3 regions of the Streptomyces sp. NPDC001410 genome follow, and region 1 is predicted to be linked to each of the others. Evidence: riboswitches for the same ligand, from Rfam matches in the RefSeq annotation. Region 1 holds a riboswitch; each other region holds the start of a gene.
What was found. Region 1 has a riboswitch for cyclic di-AMP ahead of ACFY3C_RS35295 (transglycosylase family protein). Riboswitches for the same ligand answer to the same signal wherever they lie in the genome.
Positions count from the first base shown of each region.

Region 2: it holds a riboswitch for cyclic di-AMP, as region 1 does, so the genes downstream of both, ACFY3C_RS25900 (M23 family metallopeptidase) here and ACFY3C_RS35295 (transglycosylase family protein) in region 1, are expected to answer to the same signal.
Region 3: it holds a riboswitch for cyclic di-AMP, as region 1 does, so the genes downstream of both, ACFY3C_RS07110 (NlpC/P60 family protein) here and ACFY3C_RS35295 (transglycosylase family protein) in region 1, are expected to answer to the same signal.

Region 1 is NZ_JBIAWE010000019.1:181,266-184,532, forward strand. It holds gene ACFY3C_RS35290 (transglycosylase family protein) at 21-1,076, shown strand; cyclic di-AMP (ydaO/yuaA leader) riboswitch at 1,260-1,428, shown strand; gene ACFY3C_RS35295 (transglycosylase family protein) at 1,433-2,110, shown strand; gene eno (phosphopyruvate hydratase) at 2,498-3,267, shown strand, end outside.
Region 2 is NZ_JBIAWE010000012.1:20,431-23,697, forward strand. It holds gene ACFY3C_RS25895 (aldo/keto reductase) at 1-935, opposite strand, end outside; gene ACFY3C_RS25900 (M23 family metallopeptidase) at 1,009-2,040, opposite strand; cyclic di-AMP (ydaO/yuaA leader) riboswitch at 2,048-2,207, opposite strand; gene ACFY3C_RS25905 (PP2C family protein-serine/threonine phosphatase) at 2,449-3,267, opposite strand, start outside.
Region 3 is NZ_JBIAWE010000003.1:110,623-113,889, reverse strand. It holds gene ACFY3C_RS07115 (DUF1996 domain-containing protein) at 1-1,413, opposite strand, end outside; cyclic di-AMP (ydaO/yuaA leader) riboswitch at 1,745-1,916, shown strand; gene ACFY3C_RS07110 (NlpC/P60 family protein) at 1,927-3,267, shown strand, end outside.

The DNA of each region.
Region 1 (3,267 bases):
GTCGCACGAAAGGCTTCCGCATGCTCTCCGGGAACGGTCGTCACCGTCGCCCCCGTCAGGCTCCGGCCCTCCTCGTCGCGGCCGGCGTGACCGGCTCCGCCATCGCCATCCCGCTGCTCGGCGCGGCGAGCGCCAACGCGGCCGACGGCACCACATGGGACAAGGTGGCCGAGTGCGAGAGCGGCGGCTCCTGGAGCGCCGACACCGGCAACGGTTACTACGGCGGCCTGCAGATATCCCAGGACGACTGGGACAAGTACGGCGGCACGAAGTACGCCTCCACCGCCGACCAGGCCAGCCGTTCGCAGCAGATCGCCGTCGCCGAGAGGATCCTCGACGACCAGGGCACCACCCCCTGGGCCACCTGCGCCCTGCTCTCCGGCATGACCTCGAAGTCCGACTCCGTGGACGTCGACACGGGCGTCTCGGACTCGGGCTCGGACTCCGACTCGGGCTCGGCGCACTCCGGGAACTCCTCCAAGTCCTCGGACTCGTCCAAGTCGGACGGCAGTTCCGATTCCGACGAGAATTCCGACTCTTCCGACCTGTCGGATTCATCCTCCTCGTCACCCTCATCCGACTCCTCCTCGGATGCGAAGGGCAGGCCGTCCCCGAGCGCTGACCAGGACGCCGACTCCAAGGGCTCCGGCAAGAGCACAGACACTCCCAAGTCCGACAAATCCGCATCGCCCGACTCCGGAGACGTTCAGGGGGACGAGTCCGTCACCACGGATCCCGCAACGGAGGGCTCGGACAATTCGTGGCAGACCAGCGGCTCTTCGAGCCTGGTCGACACCGGCGCCCTCGGCAGTGGCGGACGTCACCGTGGTGCAAGTGCGGACGAAAGCGCGACAAACGGTCAGAACGACACCCCGTCGGGTCGCCATGCCGGCCGCGACGCGGGCACCTACACCGTCCGCGAGGGTGACACCCTCTGCTCCATCGCCGACTCCCTTGACCTCGACGGCGGATGGCACGCGCTCTATGCCGGGAACAAGAAGGCCATCGGCGCCGACCCGAACCACATCAGTGCCGGTCAGACCCTGAAAGTCGGTGCCGAAGAGGGCGATAAGTAGCGGGAGTTGACGCCCCGCTTCGCTCCCTAATGTCCCTTTTGGTGAAAGTGTGGGATGAGTCTCAGAAGCCCTGATCGTCTTTGAAATTCCGCCCATCGCCTGTCTACGGTCAAGGCCGCTCGTCACCACGAGCCCCGGCATCCGCAACGCCGAGTCCTGCCAGCGGCCGCCCGGGAACAGTCGTCGCGTCATGCGCCGTAGGCAGGAGCGGGGGACCCAAGGTAAGTGCCGGGACCGGCAGTTGATGTCGGTACCGGCTTGGGGTGAAGCCGCGTCCCGTAAGGGCCGCGGCCGGGCAACTCAACCGGCCCGAACCCGACAGCTCACCTCGCAGGCGTCGGTGAGGGGATCGATCCATGCTGTTCTCCGGCAAGGGCACGCACCGTCGTCCGTTCAAGGCCACCCGTGTCATCGCGCTCGCCGGTGTCACCGGCGCCGCCATCGCCGCCCCGCTGATGGCGGCCGGCAACGCCTCCGCCGCCACCGCCTCCGAGTGGGACAAGGTCGCCCAGTGCGAGTCCGGCGGCAACTGGTCGATCAACACCGGCAACGGCTACTACGGCGGCCTGCAGTTCTCCGCCTCCACCTGGGCCGCCTACGGCGGTACCGCCTACGCCGCCCGCGCCGACCTGGCCACCAAGCAGCAGCAGATCACCGTCGCCGAGAAGGTCCTCGCCTCCCAGGGCAAGGGCGCCTGGCCGGTCTGCGGCACGGGCCTGTCGAGCACCCCGTACAGCGGCACCGCGGCGGCCCCGTCGAGCAGCAGCGCCTCGAAGACCACCACGACCACCACCCGCGCCACCGAGCAGCAGGCCGCCTCCCGGTCCGCCGAGCGCCAGACCGTCACCACCCCGACCGGCAAGAAGGTCAAGAAGGGCGACGGCGAGTACAAGGTGGTCAAGGGCGACACCCTCGGCACGATCGCCGAGAAGCACAAGGTCAAGGGCGGCTGGCAGAAGCTGTTCGAGCTGAACAAGGGCATCGTCGAGGACGCCGACCTCATCTACCCGGGCCAGCAGCTGCACCTGAAGTGACACCTGGCTCCCACCGGAACCACAGCGCTCTCACAAGGCCTGCCCCCACTCTGAAGGCCTCGTGAGGGTCTTCCCCCCGTCCCCACGGGCTCCCCGTCCCGGCGCGTGTTCCCCCGTACGCGCCGGGGCGGGGTTGTTTGTGCCCCCACCCTGTGTCCCCGCCTCGCTCCCCGCCCCGTTTCCCCTCTGTCTCCCCGCCTGTTTCCCCACTCTTCGGCCGGGCCTCATCCACAAGCCTCTTTGTTCCGAGCGTGAACAATAGGTACGGTCTCCCTGTCCCTCTCCGTCCACGGGTCGGTCGGTCGGTGGCCGACGCCCCCAGGACGGTTAGGCTCTAGGCGCAAGGCACACAAGCCCCGCACAACCAGCGTCACATCCACGAAGGAGATGCTCGTGCCGTCCATCGACGTCGTCGTAGCCCGGGAAATCCTGGACTCCCGAGGCAACCCCACGGTCGAGGTCGAGGTCGGCCTCGACGACGGCAGCACGGGTCGTGCCGCCGTCCCGTCCGGCGCCTCCACCGGCGCCTTCGAGGCCATCGAGCTGCGCGACGGTGACCCGAACCGCTACCAGGGCAAGGGTGTCGAGAAGGCCGTCCTCGCCGTCATCGAGCAGATCGGCCCGGAGCTGGTCGGCTACGACGCCACCGAGCAGCGCCTGATCGACCAGGCCATGTTCGACCTGGACGCCACCGACAACAAGGGCTCCCTCGGCGCCAACGCCATCCTCGGCGTCTCCCTCGCCGTCGCCCACGCCGCCTCCGAGGCCAGCGACCTCCCGCTCTTCCGCTACCTGGGCGGCCCGAACGCGCACCTGCTGCCGGTGCCGATGATGAACATCCTGAACGGCGGCTCGCACGCCGACTCCAACGTGGACATCCAGGAGTTCATGATCGCCCCGATCGGCGCGGAGTCCTTCTCCGAGGCCCTGCGCTGGGGCACCGAGGTCTACCACACCCTCAAGAAGGTCCTGAAGGGCAAGGGCCTGTCCACCGGCCTCGGCGACGAGGGCGGCTTCGCCCCGAACCTCGGCTCCAACCGCGAGGCCCTCGACCTCATCCTCGAGGCCATCAAGCAGGCCGGCTACGTCCCCGGTGAGCAGATCGCGCTCGCGCTCGACGTCGCCGCGTCCGAGTTCTACAAGGACGGCAAGTACGA
Region 2 (3,267 bases), on a different contig from region 1:
GCTTCCGTCAGCTGCTTCACTTCCCCGTCCGTGAGCCGCAGCTCCCCCACCCCCAGCAGCGCCGGCAACTGCTCCACCGTCCGCGCCGACGCGATCGGGGCCGTCACCGTCGGCTGGGCGGCCAGCCAGGCGAGGGCGACCGTGGCGACGGGGGCCTCGTGGGCGCCGGCGATCTCGTCCAGGGCCGCGAGGACCTTCTGGCCGCGCTCGGACTCCAGGTGCCTCGCGGCCGAACCGGCGCGGGCGCTCTCGACCGTCGTACCGGGCCGGTACTTCCCGGTGAGGAAACCGGAGGCAAGGGCGAAGTACGGGACCGCCGCGAGGCCCTCACGGGCGGCGAGGTCCTGCAACGGGCCCTCGTAGGTGTCGCGGGAGACCAGGTTGTAGTGGGGCTGGAGGGCGACGTACCGGGCCAGGCCCTCGCGGTCGGAGAAGTCCAGGGAGGCCTGGAGGCGCTCCGCCGAGATGTTCGAGGCGGCGATGTGCCGGACCTTGCCCGCCTTCACCAGCTCGTCGAGCGCGCCGATGATCTCCTCGACCGGGACTTCGGGCTTGTCGAAGTGCGTGTAGTAGAGGTCGATGTAGTCGGTGTCCAGGCGGCGCAGGGAGGCGTCGGCGGCCGCCTTGATGTTGGCCGCGGTCAGGCCCTGGTACTCGGGGTGCTGGCTGACCTTGGTGGCGATGACGACGTCGGAGCGGTTGCCGCGGGCCCTGACCCACCTGCCGATGATCGTCTCGGACTCCCCGCCCTTGTGGCCCTCGATCCACGCCGAGTAGGAGTCGGCGGTGTCGACGAAGTTGCCGCCGGCGGCCGTGTAGGCGTCGAGGACGGCGAAGGAGGTCTCCTCGTCGGCGGTCCAGCCGAAGACGTTGCCGCCGAGGGCGAGCGGGAAGACCTGGAGGTCGGAGGAGCCGAGTGTGCGCAGGGAAGTCATGCTCTACGACAACACCGGCGGTGGATGATCGCATTCCGCCGCCGGTGCCGAGTTCCCGCAAGAGAAGGACGTGTCAGGGGGCGAGGCCCTTGTCGCGCAGCCATGCCATCGGGTCGATGCCGGTGGCCTGGCCGCCCGGGTGGACCTCCAGGTGGAGGTGCGGGCCGGTGACGTTGCCGGTGGCGCCGACGCGGCCGATGACGTCGCCGGTGCTGACCTTCTGGCCGACGGAGACGCTGATCGAGGACTGGTGGCAGAACCACAGCTCGGTGCCGTCGTCCAGGGTGAGGACCGTGCGGTAGCCGTAGGCACCGGCCCAGCCCGCCTCGGTGATGGTGCCGCTGTGGATCGCCTTGATGAGCGTGCCCGTGGGGGCGGCGAAGTCGAGGCCGGTGTGGTAGCCGGAGGACCACATCGATCCCGGCTGGCCGAAGGTGCCGGTGATCGTGTACGAGACGACCGGCAGCTTGTACTGCTTGGCCAGCGCGGCCAGGCGCTCTTCCTCGGCCTTCTTCTCGGCCGCGGCCTCCGCCGCCTTCTTGGCCTCGGCGGCCTTGGCTGCGGCTTCCTTCTGCGCCTTGGCGGCCGCGTCGGCGGCCTGCTTCTCGGCGGTGGCCGCCGCTATCGCGGTGGCCTTGCTGTCGGCCTTGCTCTGCTGCTGCTCGGCCTGGGCCATGATCCGGTTGCGCAGGGCCTCGCCCGCGTCGCTCTGGTCGCTTTCGGCGTCGGTCGTGCCGACGTTGGTCAGCGAGGCCGTGGTGGCCTTGGGCGCGTCGGAGGAGGAGCCGTCGTCGAACAGGGAGCTGACGGAGTCCAGGTCCGGCATGGAGATGGAGACCGGCGGCTTGCCGGTGTGGGCGCTGGCCATGCCGCCCGCGCCGACGGCGGCGATGACACCGACGCCGAGGACCGTGGAGCTGCGGGCGAGTCCGCCGCCGCGCTGCTTGCCCACGCGGTGCCGACCGCGTACCGGCCGGATGGACTCCTCGGTGGGGTTCCACTCCTCCCAGGGGCCCTCGTCGGTGTGCTGAGCGCCGAAGTAACCGAAGGTCTCGGTCTCGCTCGGCATGAACGGGGCTTCTGGAGCAGGCCGGTTGGACGCCACGAAGGCGCACTCCTTTCCTTCCTTCGCCTACCGGGTTAGCTGACGGGTTCGGAGCAGGAAGGTCTCCTACGCGCGTATACCTGCCGTGCTTCCACGGCGGCATCCGCGTGATTCACCCCAAGGTGGTGGTTCCCCGGTTCCCTTGCGGGATTCGGCGCGTGCGCACGGAGCCGCCTCTTGTGACGGCTGGGACGACCGCGCTGCGTTATCGAACGTTAATAGACCCGGACGTCAGATTCCAAGCCGTTCTGCTTGATCATTAACGTTTTTCGGGGCGGACGTAGGCGTCAGGACCGGTGGAAAACGGGCGAGTTGACCAGCATTCAGGAGTCTCGGCAATTTTGATGGTGTCTCAGATGTTATGCGGAGGGCTTCCGTCCGATCACCTTGGGTGACACTGGCGGGGCGTCAGGGCCGCCGTACGGCCAGCAGCGCCATGTCGTCCGTCATCCCGCCTCCGGAGTGCCGGCGCACCTCCGCGGCGAGGCGGCCGAGCAGCGCGCGGGGGTCGGGGAAGCGGCGTCCGGCGAGCCGGCGCAGGGGGTCGTAGAAGCGGCCGTGGGCGTCGCGGGCCTCGGACAGGCCGTCGGTGTAGAGCAGCAGGGTGGCGCCGCTCGGGAAGCCGGACTCGGTCGCGCGGTCGGGCCACCGGCCGAGGTCGGCCATGCCGAGCGGCAGCGCGGGTTCGTGCGCGGCCAGGGTGCGCAGGGTGCCGTCGTCGTGCAGGAGCAGCGGTGGCGGGTGGCCGCGGTTGACGATCCGGACCACACCGTCGCCGCTGCCGCCGTGCGGGAGTTCGGCGAGGACGGCGGTGGTGAAGCCCTCGAAGGCGTCGGTCCCGTCCCGCCGGGTGCCCTCGCGGGCCAGCGCCCGCTCCAGCCGCGCGGCCACCGCCTCCAGCGTGGTCTCCTGCTCGGCGGCCTCCCGGAACGCCCCGATGACCACGGCGACGGCGGCGACCGCGCCCATGCCCTTGCCGCGTACGTCCCCGACGACCAGCCGTACGCCGTGCGGGCTGTTCTGCACCGCGTACAGGTCGCCGCCGATGAAGGCGTCCTCCTGCGCCGCCTCGTACCGGGCCGCGATGTCGAAGCCGGCGATGCGGTCGTCCGGTTCGGGCAGGACGGCCCGCTGGGCGGCCTCGGCGATCTCCCGGGCGGAGGCGAGCCGCTGGTCGCCGAGGCGCAGGACGCGGTTGATGGCGGCGGCCAGCACGGCGACCGTGGC
Region 3 (3,267 bases), on a different contig from region 1:
TCCGCAGGTCCGGCCGGAGTTGATGCAGTCGACCATCTCGCGCATCAGGCCCTCGTCGAAGACGTTGATGAAGTCGCCGTGGTCGGTGACCGGCTTGTGCAGCTGCTCGGGGAAGGAGTCCACCGCGAAGAACGGCACCGTCCGCCCGCCGTCGTTCAGGCTCGGCGCGGCAACGCCGTAGACGATGCGCTGGACCAGCTGCGGGATCGCCCGGAAGCCCTCGGGGCAGGAGCCGTCAGGGCCGGCGAAGGCCACGTGGGTGCGGTGGTTGGCGCTGTCGATGTTGCGGCCGTCCCAGCAGCTCTGGAAGCGGAAGGTGCGCACCACGTCGCTGCCGGACGGGCACAGCGGGTACTTGTCCTTCAGCTGCCTGTCCTCGAAACCGGTGCAGCTCCACGAGGCGTTGGCGTTGGCGGGGCCGTTGACGAAGGCCTTGGCGTCGCCGGTGATGATGCGCAGCAGCCGCGGCATCTCGGTGACCTTGCCGCGCGGGCTGCCCACGAAGGTCAGCGTCACCTGCTTGGCCGTGACGATCTGGCCCGCGTTGCCCTCGGTGCCGCCGCCCGGGGCGCCGGCGTCCCGTTCCTGCTTGCCGTTCTGCAGCCGCAGCACCGGCCAGTAGTACGTGGATTTGTCGCCCTGGTCCACACAGCTGGTCTCGGCGTCGGCCAGGTCCTCGTCGCTGGCGAAGGCGTTGTTGGACTGGTTGCCGATGTAGTCGTGGAAGTGGTGGGCGCCGTTGGAGACACCGGGCGCGACGATCACGTTGTCGGAGTTGAACAGCCCGTTGGCGTTGACACCGCACTCGGAGGTGAACGTGCCGCGCGAGGCGTCGTCCTGCTGGGGCGGGTTCGGCACGTTCGGCTGTACGGAGGTGATGTCCGCGTAGTCGGAGGCGACGGGTCCGTTGCCGCCCTGGCCGGCGCCGTTCTGACCCTGGCCGGTGCCCTGTTGGGCTCCGTCGCTCGGGGCGGCGCCGACCTGGCCGGCGTTGCCGGCCTGGGCGGGGCGCAGGGTGCAGGCGGCCAGGGATTCCAGTCCTTCCGGCCGGTCACCCACCTGGTCGATGGCGACGGCGATCCGCTCGATCGTGGCCGCCCGCTTCTCCTTCAGCGGGTTCATGATGGGCTCGTCCGCGGCCGTGGGGTCCTGGCGGACGGACTCGGCCGACGCCTGGAGTTGCTGGTACGCGGCCGCGATCTGCTGGTCCAGCTGGGCGAGTTCGCCGTCGACGGCCTCACGGGCGCCGTCCGGCACCGTCGTCAGCCGGCTGCCGACGTCCGGGCAGTCGATCGTGGCCATGCCCGCGGAGCGGACCTGCCCGGTCGCGTCGGTGCCGCCGCCCCCGCCCCACGTGCCCTCGCTGGCCGAGGCGTAGACATTGGCCGCGACGAGCCCGCCTCCGCCCAGCATCAGGGCGACCGCTGCGAAGGTCGCGCGTCGTGCACGGGTCGGGCGTCTGCGCGTGTTGCGTCCCACGGAAGTACCTCTGAGTCTGTCGAGCGGCTCGGCATGGAAATCCCCCGCCCCATACGGATCCGAGCGCCCGAGTGTTCAGGCGTCCCGAGGATTCACCAGAATCTCATAGGCACCGCGCCACCCGGAGAGTGACTCATCTCGAATGGCAAGACGAACATCACATATCTGTATCGGACATTGCGCACTTCAACCTTCACACGGGCCACACAAATTGGCTAGGTTGACGACCAGGCCGCACGGCTCCCCCGGCGAACCACGCCGGGCCGCGTGGCCTCCGCCGAATCCGGTGCACCGTGGAGTGCAGCCGGAGCCGGGGACCCGACCGACTTCGGGGTGAATCGGCCAACGCCCTTGCGGGCGGCGGCCGTAGGGCACGCCTTCCGGAACCGACCGCCCGAACCCGACAGCTGACTCGGTAGGCGGAGCACGGAAGGAGTGCGTCCCTTCATGGCGACGGACAGCCGCGACGAGGTTCGGCAGCGGATCAACTCCCTCTACGACCGGGCCGAGGACGAGACGGGGAACTTCAACGCGACACGGGCCATGGCGGGGGCGACACGGAACCGTGGTGTTCCGCTGGCCAAGCGGCCGGCCCGGCGCTCGGATCCGGCCCTCGACGAGGTGGCCAAGCAGTGGTTCGAAGGGGCGCGGGCCAAGCTCGGCCCGTCCGTACCCGCGGTCCTGCCGGCGGACCGGATGCCCGACCGGCAGGCCGCCCCGGCTCGCTCCTCGGACCGAGCCGACCGCGATCGCCCCGGTGGTGACGGGGGGACACCGGGACGGGGTCTGCCGGAGTTGCCCGCCGGACCTTCGGGGCGGACGGGTGCCCGTGCGCTGCCGGAGCTGCCGAGTGGGGGCGCCGCAGAGCTGACCGCGCGGCCCGTGCCCGAACTGACGAGCCGCGCCCTTCCCGAACTGACGAGCCGGGTCATGGAGGTAGCGGCCGACCGCACCGCTCTGGAACTCCCCGGCCGAGCCGCTGCCGAGCTGCCGAGCCGAGCCATGCTGGAACCGGCGGGCCGCACCTCGGTGCAGCCTGCCGCCCTGTCTCTCCCCGCTCTCCCCGCCGCCCCGTCGACCCCGCAGCAGGAGTCCCGGGCACTTCCCGCCCCCGCCACCGGGTCCCGACGTCCTGCCCCAGCCGTGTCCAAGGCGGAGAACCGGCGCAAACTCGCCGCGGCCCGGGACGTGTTGTCCCGCGGCATCGCCCTGCGCACCGCGGCCGCCCAGCCCACTCCCACGCCGGACGCCCTGGGCACCGCGGCGGGTCAGGCACCACAGCCGACCGAGGACCAGTGGCGGGCACCGCAGTGGGCGGCACCCGGTGTGTTCCCGGCGCAGGAGACGGCCACCGTGCTCGGCGCGACCGCGCTTCCCGCCGGCACCGAGCCCTTCAGCCGTCCGGCCGCGACAACCCCTCTGACCGACACGGGCTCCTTCACCGCGCCGCTGCCTGCGGGCCTTCCGGCCGACACGGGGTCCTTCGCAGCGCCCCTTCCGACCGACACCGGGTCCTTCGCTGCGCCCCTTCCGACCGACACCGGGTCCTTCGCTGCGCCCCTTCCGACCGACACCGGGTCCTTCGCTGCGCCCCTTGCGACGACTGGCACCGGCGCCTTCGCCGCGCCGCTCACCGTCGACACCGGGTCCTTCGCCGTACCGCTTCCGACCGATGCTGAGGCTTTCGCCGCGCCTCTTCCAACCGACACAGGCTCCTTCGCCGCGCCTCTTCCCAGCGACACCGGGGCTTTCGCCGCACCCCTTCCGACCGGCACCGGCGCCTACGCC